DNA from 3 places in the Vibrio sp. QJM3NY_39 genome. Region 2 is predicted to be linked to each of the others. Evidence: predicted binding sites of a transcription regulator. Region 2 holds the regulator's gene; each other region holds the start of a gene.
The links. The regulator MetJ, encoded in region 2, represses methionine synthesis genes. The targets are predictions, from matches to a motif close to TTAGACNTNTANANGTCTAA.

Region 1 (5,445 bases), 510 kb from region 2:
GTGGGACAAGCGTATGCGTACCATTCTTGAAATTGGTGGTTTTGTTGAAACCATTAATAACCAAGATGGGGCGGGTGGTAAGTTTACTGTGGCTCAGGCTTGGGTTCCACAAGTGGGTTTCTGGTCGCGTCCTGAATTCCGTATCTTTGCGACTTACCTAAACGATGCTGAAAATGACAATGCCTTCGGTGAAGGTAAAAACAGCGAAATGAGTGTCGGCATGCAAGTGGAAGCTTGGTGGTAAGCTGACCCTTTCAGCCACGGCAATCAATAAAAAAGGGGCTGACGTTAAGTCAGCCCCTTCGGGTATCTATACGATGCTGTAGTTTAGGTGATTACCAACCTTTAACTACGCCACCTTGGAAGATATCTGAAGCTGCTTTGTACACTTCTTCGGTTTGGTAAGCTTTTACGAAGTTCTGTACGTTTTCAGCGTTTAGATTATCTTCACGAGAAACGATTAGGTTTACGTATGGAGAATCTTTGTCTTCAACGAAGATACCGTCTTTTTGCGGAGTCAGGTTGATAGAGCTCGCGTAAGTTGTGTTGATGATAGACAGTGCTACGTCATCTAGAGAACGAGGAAGCTGCGCAGCGTCTAGTTCAACAATCGTTAGATTTTTAGGGTTACCAACGATGTCACGAACGGTAGCTAGAAGACCTGCGCCTTCACGAAGCTCAAGCAGACCTTGTTGCTCAAGAAGAAGCAGAGAACGACCTAGGTTAGTTGGATCGTTTGGTACTGCAATACGCGCGCCGTCTTGGATTTCGTCTACAGATTTCACTTCTTTAGAGTAACCTGCAATTGGGTAAACAAACGTGTTACCAGCAATAGTCAGCTTGTAGCCACGGTCAGCCACTTGCTGATCTAGGTACGGTGCGTGTTGGAATGCGTTGATGTCGATAGAACCATCATCCAGTGCCGCGTTTGGTGTTACGTAATCTGTGAAAGTCACTAGTTCAACATCTAGGCCATACTGCTCTTTTGCTACTTTAGCTGCAACTTCAGCAACCTGTGCTTCAGCACCTGCCATTACGCCAACTTTTACTTTAGAAGTGTCGACTTCTTTATCACCACAACCTGCTAGTACTAGCGCTGATGCCGCTGCTGCGATGGTAAGTAAACCTTTAAGGTTAAATTTCATAATAATCTCCTTTTAATAAATCTATTTAATTTGGTTCAGACGACTCTTGGTCTTAGGTAGTTTGCGTTTAAGCTGTGAGTCTTTATCTGTGGTCAACGCGGCGAACTAATGAATCACCGATTGATTGAATAATTTGTACAAGCACAATCAACATCACTACCGTGACAGCCATGATGGTCACATCGTAACGGTGGAATCCGTAACGAATCGCGACATCACCTAGGCCACCACCACCTACAGTACCTGCCATTGCCGAGTAGCTCACCAAAGTCACTAGCGTAATCGTTACTGAGTTGATGATAGTCGGTAGTGCTTCAGGAAGCAGAACCTTATTGATGATTTGTGTTGGTGTTGCGCCCATTGACTGAGCTGCTTCTACTAGACCTGTTGGTACTTCAAGTAGTGCACTCTCGATAAGTCGAGCTACGAATGGGATAGCGCCAATCGTCAGTGGAACAATCGCTGCTGTCGTACCGATGAAGGTACCAATCAGCATCTTAGTCAATGGGATAATCGCAACCATCAGTACTAAGAAAGGCACTGAACGACCCACGTTTACAACCGCACCGAGAATTTTGTTTAGTTTGGTGTTCTCTAACAGACCACCTTTTTTAGTCGTGTGTAGAATCACGCCTAATGGGATACCGACAGCGAAGCCAACAATACCTGCGACAGCAACCATGTAAAGCGTTTCTCCTGTTGCGCCTAATAGAAGGTTACCGTTAAGGCTGATCCAGTCAGCAATCTCGTTGAAACTAAAGGACATAGCCAAGTACCTCTACTTTTACATTGTTATCGCGTAGGAATTGGATAGCAGCATTATCATCTGCTTCATTACCGAACAGTTCAGCGACCATCATGCCGAACTTCACACCGCCGGCGTAATCAAGGTCAGAGCTTAAGATGCTGACATCGATATTGAATTTACGCGCAATCTGCGTCATCAGCGGAGCATCAACCGTTGCGCCAGTAAACTCAAGACGTACCAACGGGTAGCTGCTGTTTACGCGAGTTCCTTGCAAGCGTGCTTGGTAATCTTCAGGAATCGTTAGATCCAGCGTTGAGCGAATAAATTGATGCGCGAGTTCTGTCTTAGGGTGTGCAAAGATGTCACCGACAGTGCCTTTCTCTACTAACTCACCGCCGCCGATGATTGCGACTTCGTGACAGATGCTTTTAACCACATCCATTTCATGAGTAATCAGTAGGATAGTGATACTCAACTTACGGTTGATTTCACGTAGCAGCTCAAGAATAGATTGAGTCGTTGCTGGATCCAGCGCACTGGTCGCTTCATCACATAGCAGTACTTTTGGGTCTGACGCTAGCGCACGAGCAATCGCGACACGCTGCTTTTGACCGCCACTTAAGTTCGCAGGGTAGGTATCACGCTTATCCGATAGACCAACAAGCTCAAGTAGTTCACTCACTTTCGCTTCAATCGCAGCTTTATCTTTACCAGCAAGCTCTAAAGGCAGTGCTACGTTGTTAAATACAGTACGAGAAGACAGCAGATTGAAGTGCTGGAAGATCATGCCGATGTTACGGCGAGCTTCGCTGAGTTCTGATTTGCTGAGTTTTGTCAGGTCAATACCGTCAACAATCACTTCACCTGAGGTCGGGGCTTCCAACATATTTACACAACGGATCAGGGTACTTTTGCCTGCACCTGAAGAGCCGATAACTCCAAAGATTTGACCTTGAGGTATGTGAAGGTTGATATCGATTAAGGCATTGATTTCTTTAGTGCCTTGATAAAAAACCTTGTTGACTTGATTCACTTTAATCATAGAGAAACCCGTGCAGGTGGAACAGAATAATATGTCGATAGCTCGCTCGATTTACAGACGATGCTATGGTGTTCTATGATCTAAGTCAATAGATATTTTTACGTCTAGACGGCTAAACGTCGATTGTGTTGCTAAGGTAGAAACAAATCGTTAACGAACGCAAAACTAAATAGATAGTGATGAAGCAAATAAAGCGTGTAATAATTAATGATTAATAGAGAGTTGATAGAGAACTGAATTTTGTCTAAACCGGCTGTTTTTTTAGATCGTGATGGTGTGATTAACGTTGATCATGGCTACGTACATGATGAGCATGACTTTGAATACATCGATGGTGTGTTTGAAGCGGCAAAAGCGTTTAAAGATATGGGCTATTTATTGGTACTTGTGACCAACCAATCTGGTATTGCTCGTGGCAAGTTTAGCGAAGATCGTTTTCTTTCTTTGACGCAGTGGATGGATTGGAACTTTGTCGATAATGGCGTTGAGTTAGATGGTATCTATTACTGTCCTCATCACCCTGAACACGGCATTGGCGACTACAAGCAAGATTGTGAATGTCGCAAGCCTAAACCTGGTATGTTCATTTCAGCGCGTGACTTTCTGAAAATTGATATGGCGAACTCTGTCATGATCGGTGATAAAGCTGAAGATATGATGGCAGCAGAAGCTGCAGGTGTTGGTACCCGAGTGTTGGTGAGAACCGGTAAACCCGTGACTGAAAAGGGTGAGGCACTTGCCAGTGTTGTGCTGGATAGCATTAAGGATGTACCAGCTTTCCTGAAAGGCTGATACATTTTCCTATCGTTAACAGGCTTACTTATTTCGTGTGTTCTAACCAGTCAACTGGGGTGCTAACCCATAAATAAGATATCAGCGCCGTTAACTATATAAAGATGAGGAACGCAGTATGAAAGCATTGTTGGCAGCATCTCTATGTACGGTAGCGTTAGTTGGGTGTTCTAAATCCGCGGCGCCTGATGGTGCAGTCTCGGACGATCAATTCGTGACTTATCAATGTGAGTCTGACGCTTCATTTAAGGTCGCTTACCTTGGTAATGAAAAAGCGGTATTACGTTTGCCAGAGAATGAATATCGCCTAACTCAAATAGCTGCAGGTTCAGGAACGAAGTACATCTTAGATGATGGAACCTCTGAACTGATCAATAGCGTCACTTTACGCACTAAAGGTGACAACGCACGTCTAGAACTTGGTCGTGTCGTCTATAAAAATTGCCGAAAGTAAGTCATAGTTAACTTCTAGGATTTACAAACAGTTAAGTGAGGGATTATACCCTCGCTTTTTCCTCTCTTCCCTTTAACGTTAGACTTTTTATGAGCAAAAAACTCACTATTCTCGATATTGCTAAGCTGTCCGGTGTTGGTAAGTCAACCGTATCTCGCGTTCTGACCAATGATCCAAAAGTGAAACCTGAAACCCGTGAAAGGGTGGAAAGAGTAATTCAAGAATCTGGGTACTCGCCTTCAAAGTCTGCACAGTCTATGCGCGGTGGCAGTCAAAAAGTCATCGGCGTAATCATTTCTCGTCTGGACTCTCCTTCTGAAAACAAAGCGGTAAGTACGATGCTGGCCGAATTGTATCGAGCGGATTACGATGTGGTGATCATGGAAAGTCAGCTTGATAGAGAAAAAGCCAATGAGCATCTGCAGGTTCTCAAGCGTCGCAATGTAGACGGTATCATTGTATTCGGCTTTACTGACTGTGATATTCCTGCGATTGAAGCTTGGGAACACAAAGCGGTAGTGATTGCTCTGGATACCGAGAACGTGACGTCGATTAACTATGATAATCAACAAGTGATCAATAGTGCGTTAACGCATCTATCGGAGCAGGGGATCTCTGATGTTGGCTTCATTGGCGTTGATCCTAGCGATAAATCAACCGGTGAGCTTCGTCTTAAGGCCTACCTGGATTGGTGTGAAGTCACAGGCTCGATCGCCAACTATCGTACTGGTCAACTTCATCATGAAAGCGCTTATCAGTTGGTGGATGAGGTGCTTGCTCCTGCGACTCAAGCCATTGTCTGTGCGAGTGATACACTGGCTCTTGGCGTAATCAAGCGTTTGCAAGAGTTACAACGTGAAGATGTGGTGGTGACTGGTGTCGGTGGCAATGATCTTCTCTCTTTCTTGTTCCCTCGAGTATTTAGCATTGATCCTGGGTATCAATCTGCGGGGAAGTTGGCCGCTAATCTATTGATCTCTCAGCTTTTAGGTAATGCAGAGATCTCTCATCACACTCAATCTCCGATTCTATAATCCACTCAATCAAGCGAAATTGAACCGCTTAGATTAAAATTAGAGTGTGATCTCTTTCAATTAATGGGACTGTTCCCATTTTAATTTATTATTCATGAGGGCATTATAATAACCGTAATTGGGAATGTTCCCATCAATCTGAATCGAGTGGTTATAGCTGCATGGTTTAGAAGAGTAATTGAATGAAACCAGGGTGGGGTAGTATGAGTAAGATAGCGAAGCAAGACGTT
Region 2 (5,445 bases):
CTTGAGCCAATGTTACCCTTACCACACAAGGCAATCGCAACACGCTTCTGAGCTTGGAACAGTTGAGAGTGAATGCCTTTCACTAGGCTTGATGTTTCACTCTTACGAATCACGGCCACCAAGCTTAAGCCTGAGCTCGCTTCTGAGATGAACTCCACTGGCGAGCTCTTGAGCTGTTGGTAGAAACCGTAGCAATGGTTCGGGTTCTTAGTCACACCCGCCCCCACAGCAGCAATCAGAGAAAAACCTTCTTTCAGTTTAATCTCAGCTTCAATCGCGTGGTCTTGTAGATATTCTAATGCACCACCAGCGATCTCTTCCGTGTAAGCAAGGCGCAAGCAGTGTTGATCTGGTTCTAATTCATAAGCAAGCGGCTCTAATTGAGCACGCTTAAGCCCTTCAAGGACTTCACTCTCCAGACGGTCGAAATCATGGCCGTGACCAAAGGTCAGTTGCACGATAAGAACTTCATCCAAAGAGGTAATGATTTTTGCACCACGCCCCGATGCCAGTACTCGCTCTATCTGTGTAGAGCCTGCCTCCGGCTGGTAGCTGCAGCGCAAGCTGAGATCCATGGCACTTTGAGCGACAGGCTGTAGCGTTCGACTGTGTAGCACTGGAGCCGCAAGACGAGCTAATTCACTGGCTTCATCAAGGCGAAGCAGAGGTAATAAACACGCATCCGAAACCAAACGAGGATCTGCGCTGTATACGCCCGCCACATCACTCCAGATTGTCACGCGTTCAACTTCAGCTAGAGCACCAATAACAGTTGCAGAGTAATCCGAACCGTTACGCCCAAGCAGCACCGTTTCGCCTTCGCAGTTCTGAGCCATAAAGCCAGTAATTACCACGCGACAATGTGCATGCTGCGCCAAGGCTTCTTTAATCAGAGGATAAGAGCGTGCACGGTCAACTTCAGGTTGAGCACCCGCTTCTGCACGTAAAAAGGCACGTGCATCTTGAGCAACTGCTTGTAAGTCATGCTGGCACAACAACGTCGCCAACAAACGTGAAGACCAAACCTCACCATGACCCAGTACTTGTGCTTTTTGTGCTTCACTCAAGGGAGCCGTTAGCTCACCCAAAGCGGTAAATTCTTGTTGGATGGTTGCCGTTAGTTGCGAGGCGGCTTCACCTTCAAGCAGAGCCTCAATCAGTTCAAGTTGAAACTGACGAAGGGTTTGCAGGCATTCATGAGCAATACGACCATCTTTGTCGAGCGCTTCGACAAACTCAATTAAGCGGTTGGTTGTTTTGCCTGCGGCCGATACCACCACCAAATCCGTCGCTGATGAGTATTCTCTAAGAATGTTGACCACGCGTTGGTAACATTCAGGGTTCGCTAAACTGCTGCCACCAAATTTATGTAGCTGGCGAAAGGTTGCCATTATTAAGCCTCCCCTTCAGCAATAAAGCGTTGTGTTTTTTCAAACGCTTGCTTGAGATCGTCGATTAGGTCTTCCGCATCTTCAAGGCCAACAGAAAGGCGCAGTAATTGTTGAGAAACACCCGCTTCTGCCAATGCTTCTTCGCCCATCGCACGGTGAGTCATCGACGCAGGGTGACAAATCAGGCTTTCAACACCACCCAGTGATTCAGCCAAAGAAAATAACTCTAACTTATCTACAAAATATTTAAGTGCTTCAAAAGAGCCCGCAAACTCAAAGCTCAACATGGAACCAAAGCCCAACTGCTGTTTCTTCGCGATCTCGTGACCTGGGTGTTCAGGAAGGCTTGGGTGGTAAATAGTGCCCACCAGATCTTGTTGTTGCAGCGCCGTCAGAATTTCACGTGAACTCTCTTCGTGAACACGCATACGCGCACCTAGCGTACGAATACCACGTAGAGTCATGTAACTATCAAATGGTGTGCCGGTCGCACCAATACAGTTGCCCCACCATGCAAGCTCTTCAGCGTGCTCTTCAGTTTTCGTCACTACAACGCCACCAATAACATCTGAGTGTCCGTTGATGTATTTGGTGGTTGAGTGGATAACAAAATCAGCACCCAGCTCTAAAGGCTTTTGGAACACAGGCGTCAAAAACGTGTTATCGACAGCAACCAGAGCACCTACCTCTTTCGCTTTACGGCAAGTCTCTGCAATATCAACCACACGAACCAACGGGTTCGATGGCGTTTCTATTAAGATCAACTTTGGCTTGAGCGCGATCGCCGCATCCAACGCTGCTTGATCCGATTGATCAACGAACAAAACCTTGAAGTCACCTTTTAACGAGCGGGTATTAAACAGGCGGTAAGTACCACCGTAGCAGTCGTGTGGTGCGATAATAAGATCATCACCGCCTAAGAAAGCGGATACCCACAAGTTAAGTGCCGAAGTGCCGCAGTTAGTCACCACTGCACCTTTGCCAGATTCAAGCTCAAACAATGCCGTTTCTAATAAACCACGATTTGGGTTACCAGAACGGGTGTAATCGTACTTTGGCACTTCACCAAAAGCGGGAAACCCATAGTTAGTCGAAAGATAAATGGGTGGGACAACGGCATGGTGTTGCGTGTCTGACTCGATACCAGTACGTACTGCGATTGTTGCTGGCTTCCGGCTGCTCATAGGTGCTTCCTTACAAGTTTTGCGTCTGAGAATCACAGCGGCTTGTCGGCATTCTGCGGCTGTGTTAGATATATGTTATTCACTTTACTTTCATAAATGTGAGACGTCAACACTTCTGGACGTCTATATGTCTTTGCTTATGGCGGTAAATCCCGCTAAAATCACCACTATTAATTTATTCTAACAACTAAAGTGATGAAGGTACGCAATGGCCGACTGGAATGGTGAATACATAAGCCCATATGCTGAGCATGGAAAGAAAAGCGAACAAGTAAAAAAAATTACAGTTTCTATCCCTCTAAAAGTGTTAAAGGTTCTTACTGACGAGCGCACTCGCCGCCAGATTAATAACCTACGCCATGCAACAAACAGTGAGCTACTGTGCGAAGCCTTTCTACATGCGTACACAGGCCAACCACTGCCAACGGATGAAGATCTCCGTAAAGACCGTCCAGACGACATCCCGACTGAAGTGAAAAAGCTGATGACAGAGATGGGTATCGAATTCGAAGCGTTTGACGAAGAATAAAAACAACTCAGTCACTGCCTTCAATATTGATTCGCTATAGCTGAACCTTATTTGTCGCATCACCCACTACGTTACCGGTAGCTGCTCAGTGAATGATAGACATAAAAAAACCGACTCCTATGAGTCGGTTTTTTATTATTCTTTTTCGCTCAATAGAGCAACCGCTATTAAGCTATTAAGCTATTAAGCCATTAAGCCATTAAGCCATATAGTTAGCAGGCATCTCAATACGAGCTACGCCAGATTCAACGGCCGCTACTGCAACCGCTTTTGCTACGCGAGGAAGTAGACGTGGGTCCATTGGCTTAGGAATGATGTAGCCTTTACCAAACTCCAGTGCAGTCTCACCTGCAGCAGCGAGTACTTCAGCCGGAACTTCTTCTTTCGCTAGTTCACGAATCGCTTTAACCGCAGCCAGCTTCATCTCATCATTGATTTCGCTCGCACGTACATCAAGCGCACCACGGAAAATGAATGGGAAACAAAGTACGTTGTTTACTTGGTTCGGGTAATCGCTACGGCCTGTACCCATGATAAGGTCAGAACGAACTTCATGAGCAAGCTCTGGCTTGATCTCTGGATCTGGGTTTGAACATGCAAACACAACTGGCTTATCAGCCATCAGCGTAAGTGCTTTAGCTGGTAACAGATTAGGACCAGATACGCCCAAGAACAAGTCAGCGCCTTCGATAACATCTTCAAGCGTGCGCTTGTCCGTGTTATTTGCGAATAGCGCTTTGTATTCATTCAGGTCTTCACGACGAGTGTGGATTACACCTTTACGGTCAAGCATGTAAATCTTCTCACGCTGAGCGCCACACTTGATCAGCAGTTCCATACAAGCAACCGCCGCTGCGCCAGCACCTAAACAAACGATCTTACACTCTTCAAGCTTCTTACCTTGAAGCTCAATCGCGTTCAGCATACCTGCAGCCGTTACAATCGCTGTACCGTGTTGGTCATCGTGAAAAACAGGGACATCACAACGCTCAATCAGGCGACGCTCAATCTCAAAACAGTCAGGTGCTTTGATGTCTTCTAGGTTAATACCGCCGAATGTATCTGCGATATTCGCAACCGTATCAACGAACTCATCGATTGTGCGGTGTTTCACTTCAATATCGATAGAATCTAAACCAGCAAAACGCTTAAACAGTAGCGCTTTACCTTCCATAACAGGTTTAGAAGCAATAGGGCCAAGGTTACCTAGACCAAGAATCGCTGTACCGTTAGAGATAACTGCAACCATGTTGCCTTTACCTGTGTACTTATAAACGTTATCAACGTTCTGTGCGATCTCGCGAACAGGCTCAGCCACGCCTGGGCTGTATGCAAGTGCTAGGTCTTCTGCAGAGTTTGCAGGCTTCGTCAGTGCTACGGCTATTTTGCCTGGAATTGGGAACTCATGGTAATCAAGAGCTTGCTGACGGAATTGTTCTTGAGGCGATAACGCTTGAGAGGATTGATCTTGGCGGCTGTCTTCAGACATAGGTGTAGGTTCCTAGGATATTATTATTTGGGGGATCTTGTTCATGTTAATAGATGTACTTCAAAGTTCCTAGGTGGTTAAAGCCTCTGTCTCATTAAAAAACGAGATTTCACTACTAATAAGACCAGTGAGCAGTTGAAATTACTGTCGCTTGTTGAACTTTCGAGCGGATTTCGAGAATGGAGTATTGGGTGTAAGTTATGAAACAAAACTCAAGCGGTTTGCCTGTCGTTTTCGAGAAGTTGATGGTTGAATATGATTCAGCATTTTCTTAAATTTCAGGCAACAAAAAAGGACACCGAAGTGTCCTTTTTATGTCTAAATAGCGAGAATTACTTCTTGCTAGAAAGAGCACCGAAACGCTTGTTGAAGCGATCAACACGGCCGCCAGTATCTACGATACGTTGCTTACCAGTGTAGAATGGGTGACATTTGTCACATACGTCTAGGTGGATAGATTCTTTTGCAAGCGTTGAGTTGAACTCAAATGTGTTGCCGCAAGAACAAGTTGCAGAAACTGCTTTGTATTCTGGGTGGATACCAGTTTTCATGGGATAACCTCAAGTAGGCCGTGTCGCTATACGATTCTAAGCCGTACACCACACGTAGTTAAAAAATAAAATAAAGACACCGCTGCATCACTAAACTGCGATAAAGCCATACCTTTAAGGCGCAGTATAGTAATGAATCTATAAGGCAGGATCAACTGATTTGATACATTTTTCACCAATAGCCTCTTTTATTTCCTTTGTCGGCCTGAGATTTCGGGCTCTCGTTATCTTCCTGCGTTAACTCGATACTCTCATCCAAACTGCTCCTCGAATTTAACGCCCTTATCCATTAGACTGTTCG
Region 3 (5,445 bases), 1.0 Mb from region 2:
AATGCTGACAAAAGAACCATACAACAGCATAGTTGAAGCCTTGAATAACGTCGCTAATTTGTGATTTTGATTAGTGTTCGCAGCAGTTTTTGATATTATTCGCGAAAATAAGTCTGAATAAGTAGATCCACAATGGTCGAATCATTATTAGTACAATTTGCTCCCATGTTATTAGGAGCCCAACTGATCTTAACTTTAATCTTAGTGAAGGGTGACATTTGCCCTGGTCAACGTGGCCGTATTCACAAGATGTTACCTGCGATTGGCGTGCTTTGGCTTGCTGTTGCCTCATTAAGAATTGAAGCCTTTCTGGTCGTGTTCGCGATCTTTTATTTCTATTCTCAAGTTCAAACTAAGAAGACACGTGACTCAGGCCCTATCTGGGTGATGTACCTTGCGTGTGGTTTGGCGCTTTCATACGTTGCTATTCAAGCGACTGAGCAAGCAACTACCGTCGGTATTATTACTACTTTACTGCTGGTGGCACTGTTGGGGTCTGCGTTTGGTCATTTACTCCTGACTATCGCAAGAACGCGCTTACAAGCATTTCACCGCGTTCTGCCTGTTGTGGGCGTATTAAGTGGCATGTTGGTGGTATTGGCGACCGTGATTAACGTTTATTCACTGTCTGAAGCGCAACTAGAACCTGTTATTTCAACTTTGTTGTTTAGCTTTGCTTTGCTTATCTCTTCTATCGTGGTTTGGTGTTGGCATTTGCTGTTTGTCAAAACCCCTGAAAAGTTTCAGCTGACTCTTTCATTGTTGATGTTATTGGCGGCGGCTGTTGGTTTAACGCCAGTTTGGGCTATGTAGAAGGTTACTGATCTCACAAGCCTTTCGGTGTTGAATCGAAAAAGTGTGATCTGTTTTTTAGCGTGGTGTTGGTAAGCGTTCTAAACTTAAATCTAGTCGGTGTGTTCGTTAGGAGTTCGGGATGGATTTAAGCAACGTCAAAGGTTTCGATAGCATTATTTTGCTGGGAATCGTGAATGAAAAACTTCGCTTAGAATGCGATAGCTTTGAAGAGCTGATCAGTATGTATGAAATGGATATAGAAAGTGTTGTAGGTAAGCTTGATATGCTTGGCTATCAATACGATCCATTAACTAACCAGTTTAAGTCTTATCCTAGATAAGCAACAAACTGGCGCATGTTTTATTGATTGTGAGCCAGTTATCGAGAATGAACTAGTTATCGATTGTGAGTCAGTTATCGAGAATGAACTAGTTATCGATTGTGAGCCAGTTATCGAGAATGAATAAGTACCGCCATCGTCGGTACTAAAGTTAAAAGAAAAAAGTCACAGCTAATCTGTGACTTTTTGTTTCTGGCACATGCCTATCAGGTTCAACGCAGGCATAACCTAACAACGAGTCTCTTAAACGACCTCAATGCCATCTAGGTGACTCTTACTTTGCTGTCTTGCCGTGCTAAAGAAAGCTTGCAGGTAACGTTTGTCTTTTTCTGAGTTTCTTACCGCTGCGAACAACCTTCTTGAAAGCCCTTTGCCTAATGGTTTGCTGGCAATGAGTCCTTGTCTTGAAAATTCACTGATCGCCCAGTTTGGTAACGCAGCAACCCCGAGTCCTGCCGACACCATTTGTACCAGCATCAATGTGTTGTCTGCTTGTTTCCATTTCTTTGGTTCAACGCCTGCAGGTTGTAAAAAGTGCTTCACTACATCGAGACGCTGCTTTTGAACCGGATAAGAGAGCATCGTAATATCACTAAGATCTTGCGGTTCAATACTCGGCTTTTCGGCTAAAGGAGAGTTGATAGCAGTGATCAAGCGCATCTCAAAATCGAAAAGCGGTTCGTAGTGAACTTCAGAACGAGGCTGTATATCAGAGGTGATCACCAAATCTAACTCACCTGCCATTAATGCGGGCAGCGGCTCAAAACCAAAGCCTGACGAGAAATCGAGCGTCACGCTTGGCCAAGCAACTTGGTACTCTTTCAAAGCGGGCATTAGCCATTGGAAGCATGAGTGACACTCGATCGCCATGTGCAAACGACCATTCACATCCTCTTTTAGGCTCGCTAACTCATTCTCTGCTTTAGCGATTCTTGGCTGTATCTCATCCGCGAGCTTAAGCAAGATTTCACCCTCAGAGGTAAATTTCACTGGCCTAGTTTTTCGTAGGAAAAGCTGACCGCCAATACGCGCTTCAAGGTCTTTCAATTGATGCGAAAGCGCCGACTGAGTCAGGTGAAGAGAGGTCGCAGTTGCTGTTAACGATCCGCTGTCTCTCAAGGTGGTCAATGTTCGAAGGTGTTTAAGCTCTATCATGAGTATTCCTCATATTCCCTAAGCCAATTCAATATTTCTTAATAATCACCCTACGGTGTTTTTGCTCTTTTGTAAACGTCTAGATGTCCAGATGGATTTGAACTGTTCATCTTTGGATGATTCAAGATGAATATTATTAATAAACAAGATGAATATTTGGACGTTGTCCATAGATCGGATTAAGGCGATAGTTTAGCCATCCAGACGCCTTTGTGGAAAAGTAAAAATCATAAAAGGCAATCTGACCGGAAATTAAAATTATCGAATAAGGAACAGACTCATGACGACAACAACGCATATTCTTGGCTACCCACGTATCGGCGAAAAAAGAGAACTTAAATTCACGCTCGAGAAATACTGGCGGGGTGAAATCGATCAATCTGAGCTCAAACAACTCGGTAGCGAATTAAGAAATCGTAACTGGAATGTACAAGCTGACGCGAATCTAAGCTTTGCAACTGCGGGTGACTTCGCATGGTACGACCATGTTCTGACAACGACTCTACTTCTAGGCCACGTTCCAAAGCGTCATGCTGGTGGTTCTGAAGATGAAAAAGCCTTCCCAGATCTGGATACCTTGTTTCGTGTTGGTCGTGGTCAGTCTCAAGTTCAGTCTACTTGCTGCGGTGGTACGCATACGTCTAATGATGGCACTAAAGACAGTTCGGCGGCTTCTGACATGACTAAGTGGTTCAACACCAATTACCACTACATTGTTCCTGAGTTCAGTAAAGACGATTCGTTTGAGGTGAGTTGGCCACAATTGTTTGACGAAGTGAGTGAAGCGATAAAAGCAGGACACAAAGTTAAGCCTGTACTTCTCGGCCCGCTGTCTTACTTATATCTAGGTAAAGAAGTGGAAGAGGGCTTTGAGCGTTTAACCTTGTTGCCGCGTTTGCTTACTGCTTACCAAGCGATTCTGGCAAAACTCTCCAAGTTGGGCGTTGAGTGGGTGCAAATCGATGAGCCCATTCTATCTCTGGAACTTGAGACTAAGTGGGCTGATTCATTCAAACTGGCTTATCAAGTGATTCAAGGCGATGTGAAGCTATTGCTGACCACTTACTTTGATTCTGTGACTGATACGTTAGGCAAGATCGTGGAATTGCCCGTCAACGGCTTACACATCGACTTGGCTGCCGCACCGCAGCAACTTGATGAAGTGGTGAATAAGTTACCGGAAGATTGGGTACTTTCTGCGGGTGCAATCAATGGACGCAATGTTTGGCGAGCAGACTTAGCTTCTCAGCTTGAGTTACTGCAACCTGTGAAAGAGAAGCTGAGAGACAAGCTGTGGGTCGCAAGTTCATGTTCACTGCTGCATAGCCCGGTTGACCTTGAGTTAGAAGAGACGCTTAGCGAAGAAGTGAAGAGTTGGTTTGCCTTTGCAAAACAGAAAGTGACCGAGGTGAGCTTATTAGGTGCGGCGTTAGATGGCGATCAAAATGCCATTTTGGCGTGTGAGACTCACAGCCAACCTATCGTTGCACGTAAGAGCGCGACTCATGTGAATAAGCCGCAAGTTCAAGCTCGACTCAATACCATTACTAAAGCACTAGCAGAGCGCAGTGCTCCATACGCAGAACGCGCAGCGCATCAGTCTGAGGTGTTGGGTTTACCGCTATTACCAACCACAACCATTGGTTCGTTCCCACAAACAGGGGAAATTCGTCTTCAACGCAGTGCTTACCGCACTGGAAAACTGAATGAGTCGGAATACAACACTGCACTGAAAGGTCACATCGCAGATGCTGTTAAGCGTCAAGAAGCCTTAGATTTGGATGTGCTTGTGCATGGTGAAGCCGAGCGTAATGACATGGTGGAGTACTTTGCGGAAAACTTAGCAGGCTTTCAAACCACCAAGTTTGGTTGGGTACAAAGCTATGGCTCTCGCTGCGTGAAGCCTGCGATTGTGGTTGCGGATATCGAGCGTGAAAAACCAATGACGGTGGAATGGTCGACCTATGCCCAATCTCTGACCTCGAAGCAGATGAAAGGGATGCTGACAGGGCCTGTCACTATCTTGTGTTGGACATTCCCACGTGAAGACATCTCACGAAAAGAGATTACGAATCAATTGGCGTTTGCACTGCGTGATGAGGTTTCGGATTTACAAGATGCAGGGATCAACATCATTCAAATAGATGAGCCTGCTATTCGCGAAGGTTTGCCTTTGAAAAAACGCGACCATGCAGAGTACCTAGAGTGGGCAGTGGATGCCTTTAAGATTTCAGCAGCGAGTGCTAAACCAGAAACTCAGATTCATACCCATATGTGTTACAGCGAGTTCAACGAGATCATTGATTCAGTGGCGGCGCTAGACGCCGACGTGATTACCATTGAGACTTCTCGTTCGAACATGGAGCTACTGAAAGCGTTTGAAGAGTTTAACTACCCGAATGCGATTGGACCGGGTGTTTATGACATTCACTCACCAAACATTCCTTCTGAAGAGTGGATTGTTGATTTACTTAAGAAAGCAGCAGAAAAAATCCCAGCAGAACGTTTGTGGGCGAACCCAGATTGTGGATTAAAGACTCGTAACTGGGCAGAGACAGAAGCCGCACTAACTAACTTAGTTACGGCGACTAAGACACTGCGTAAAGAGTGGGAATCAGCTGAGATATAATTCAGTCTAAGATTTTGATTGATCCGTTAATCCACGATGAACCACAACAAAGGCCTCGCATTTACGAGGCCTTCTGGTTTTATACTTGTTCGAATCTCGAGCTAGAAACTAGCTGCTACTTTGACACGTCTCTTTACTGATCAGCTTCTCAACGATCAGTTGTCCGCGAGTGTTGCGAATCTTGATGTTGTAAGCCAAGCCCATGTCGAGGTTCGCTCTTACTTCAGAGTTGGTGCAGTAGCTATTCACACTCATGTCTACAACTTGGTTTAAAGGTTTAGCACCTTTTGCATCTTGGTTGTAGATCATCATGATTTCGATAACCGTGTTCTTTGCCAGCACGCGCATGACCGACAGCGGGCCATACTCAATCGGAAGGCCTGCGGATAAAACGCCAGCGCGATGCTGCGCCATCATTTCTAGCTGTCTTTGTTTGTCTTGTTCACTTGATGAGCTACAGCCTGCAAGCAGAACAGCAGCCAGTGAACCGATAATCCATTTTTTCACGTTAAAATACTTTCTTGAA

Region 1: a site for MetJ is predicted at 3,032-3,051, ahead of metN (methionine ABC transporter ATP-binding protein MetN). Genes of this name have one in related genera too.
Region 3: a site for MetJ is predicted at 2,362-2,381, ahead of metE (5-methyltetrahydropteroyltriglutamate--homocysteine S-methyltransferase). Genes of this name have one in related genera too.

The regions. Positions count from the first base shown of each region.
Region 1 covers NZ_CM173505.1:763,422-768,866, forward strand. The annotation lists gene AC3CHU_RS03535 (carbohydrate porin) at 1-244, shown strand, start outside; gene AC3CHU_RS03540 (MetQ/NlpA family lipoprotein) at 336-1,145, opposite strand; gene AC3CHU_RS03545 (methionine ABC transporter permease) at 1,228-1,911, opposite strand; gene metN (methionine ABC transporter ATP-binding protein MetN) at 1,901-2,935, opposite strand; gene gmhB (D-glycero-beta-D-manno-heptose 1,7-bisphosphate 7-phosphatase) at 3,176-3,727, shown strand; gene AC3CHU_RS03560 (MliC family protein) at 3,846-4,181, shown strand; gene treR (trehalose operon repressor TreR) at 4,271-5,215, shown strand; gene treB (PTS trehalose transporter subunit IIBC) at 5,419-5,445, shown strand, end outside.
Region 2 covers NZ_CM173505.1:250,906-256,350, reverse strand. The annotation lists gene AC3CHU_RS01165 (bifunctional aspartate kinase/homoserine dehydrogenase II) at 1-1,391, opposite strand, end outside; gene AC3CHU_RS01160 (O-succinylhomoserine (thiol)-lyase) at 1,394-2,575, opposite strand; gene metJ (met regulon transcriptional regulator MetJ) at 2,784-3,104, shown strand; gene AC3CHU_RS01150 (malic enzyme-like NAD(P)-binding protein) at 3,304-4,593, opposite strand; gene rpmE (50S ribosomal protein L31) at 4,926-5,144, opposite strand.
Region 3 covers NZ_CM173505.1:1,291,256-1,296,700, forward strand. The annotation lists gene AC3CHU_RS05850 (hypothetical protein) at 133-813, shown strand; gene AC3CHU_RS05855 (DUF4250 domain-containing protein) at 935-1,135, shown strand; gene AC3CHU_RS05860 (LysR substrate-binding domain-containing protein) at 1,379-2,290, opposite strand; gene metE (5-methyltetrahydropteroyltriglutamate--homocysteine S-methyltransferase) at 2,571-4,919, shown strand; gene AC3CHU_RS05870 (GspS/AspS pilotin family protein) at 5,028-5,426, opposite strand; gene AC3CHU_RS05875 (YciI family protein) at 5,428-5,445, opposite strand, start outside.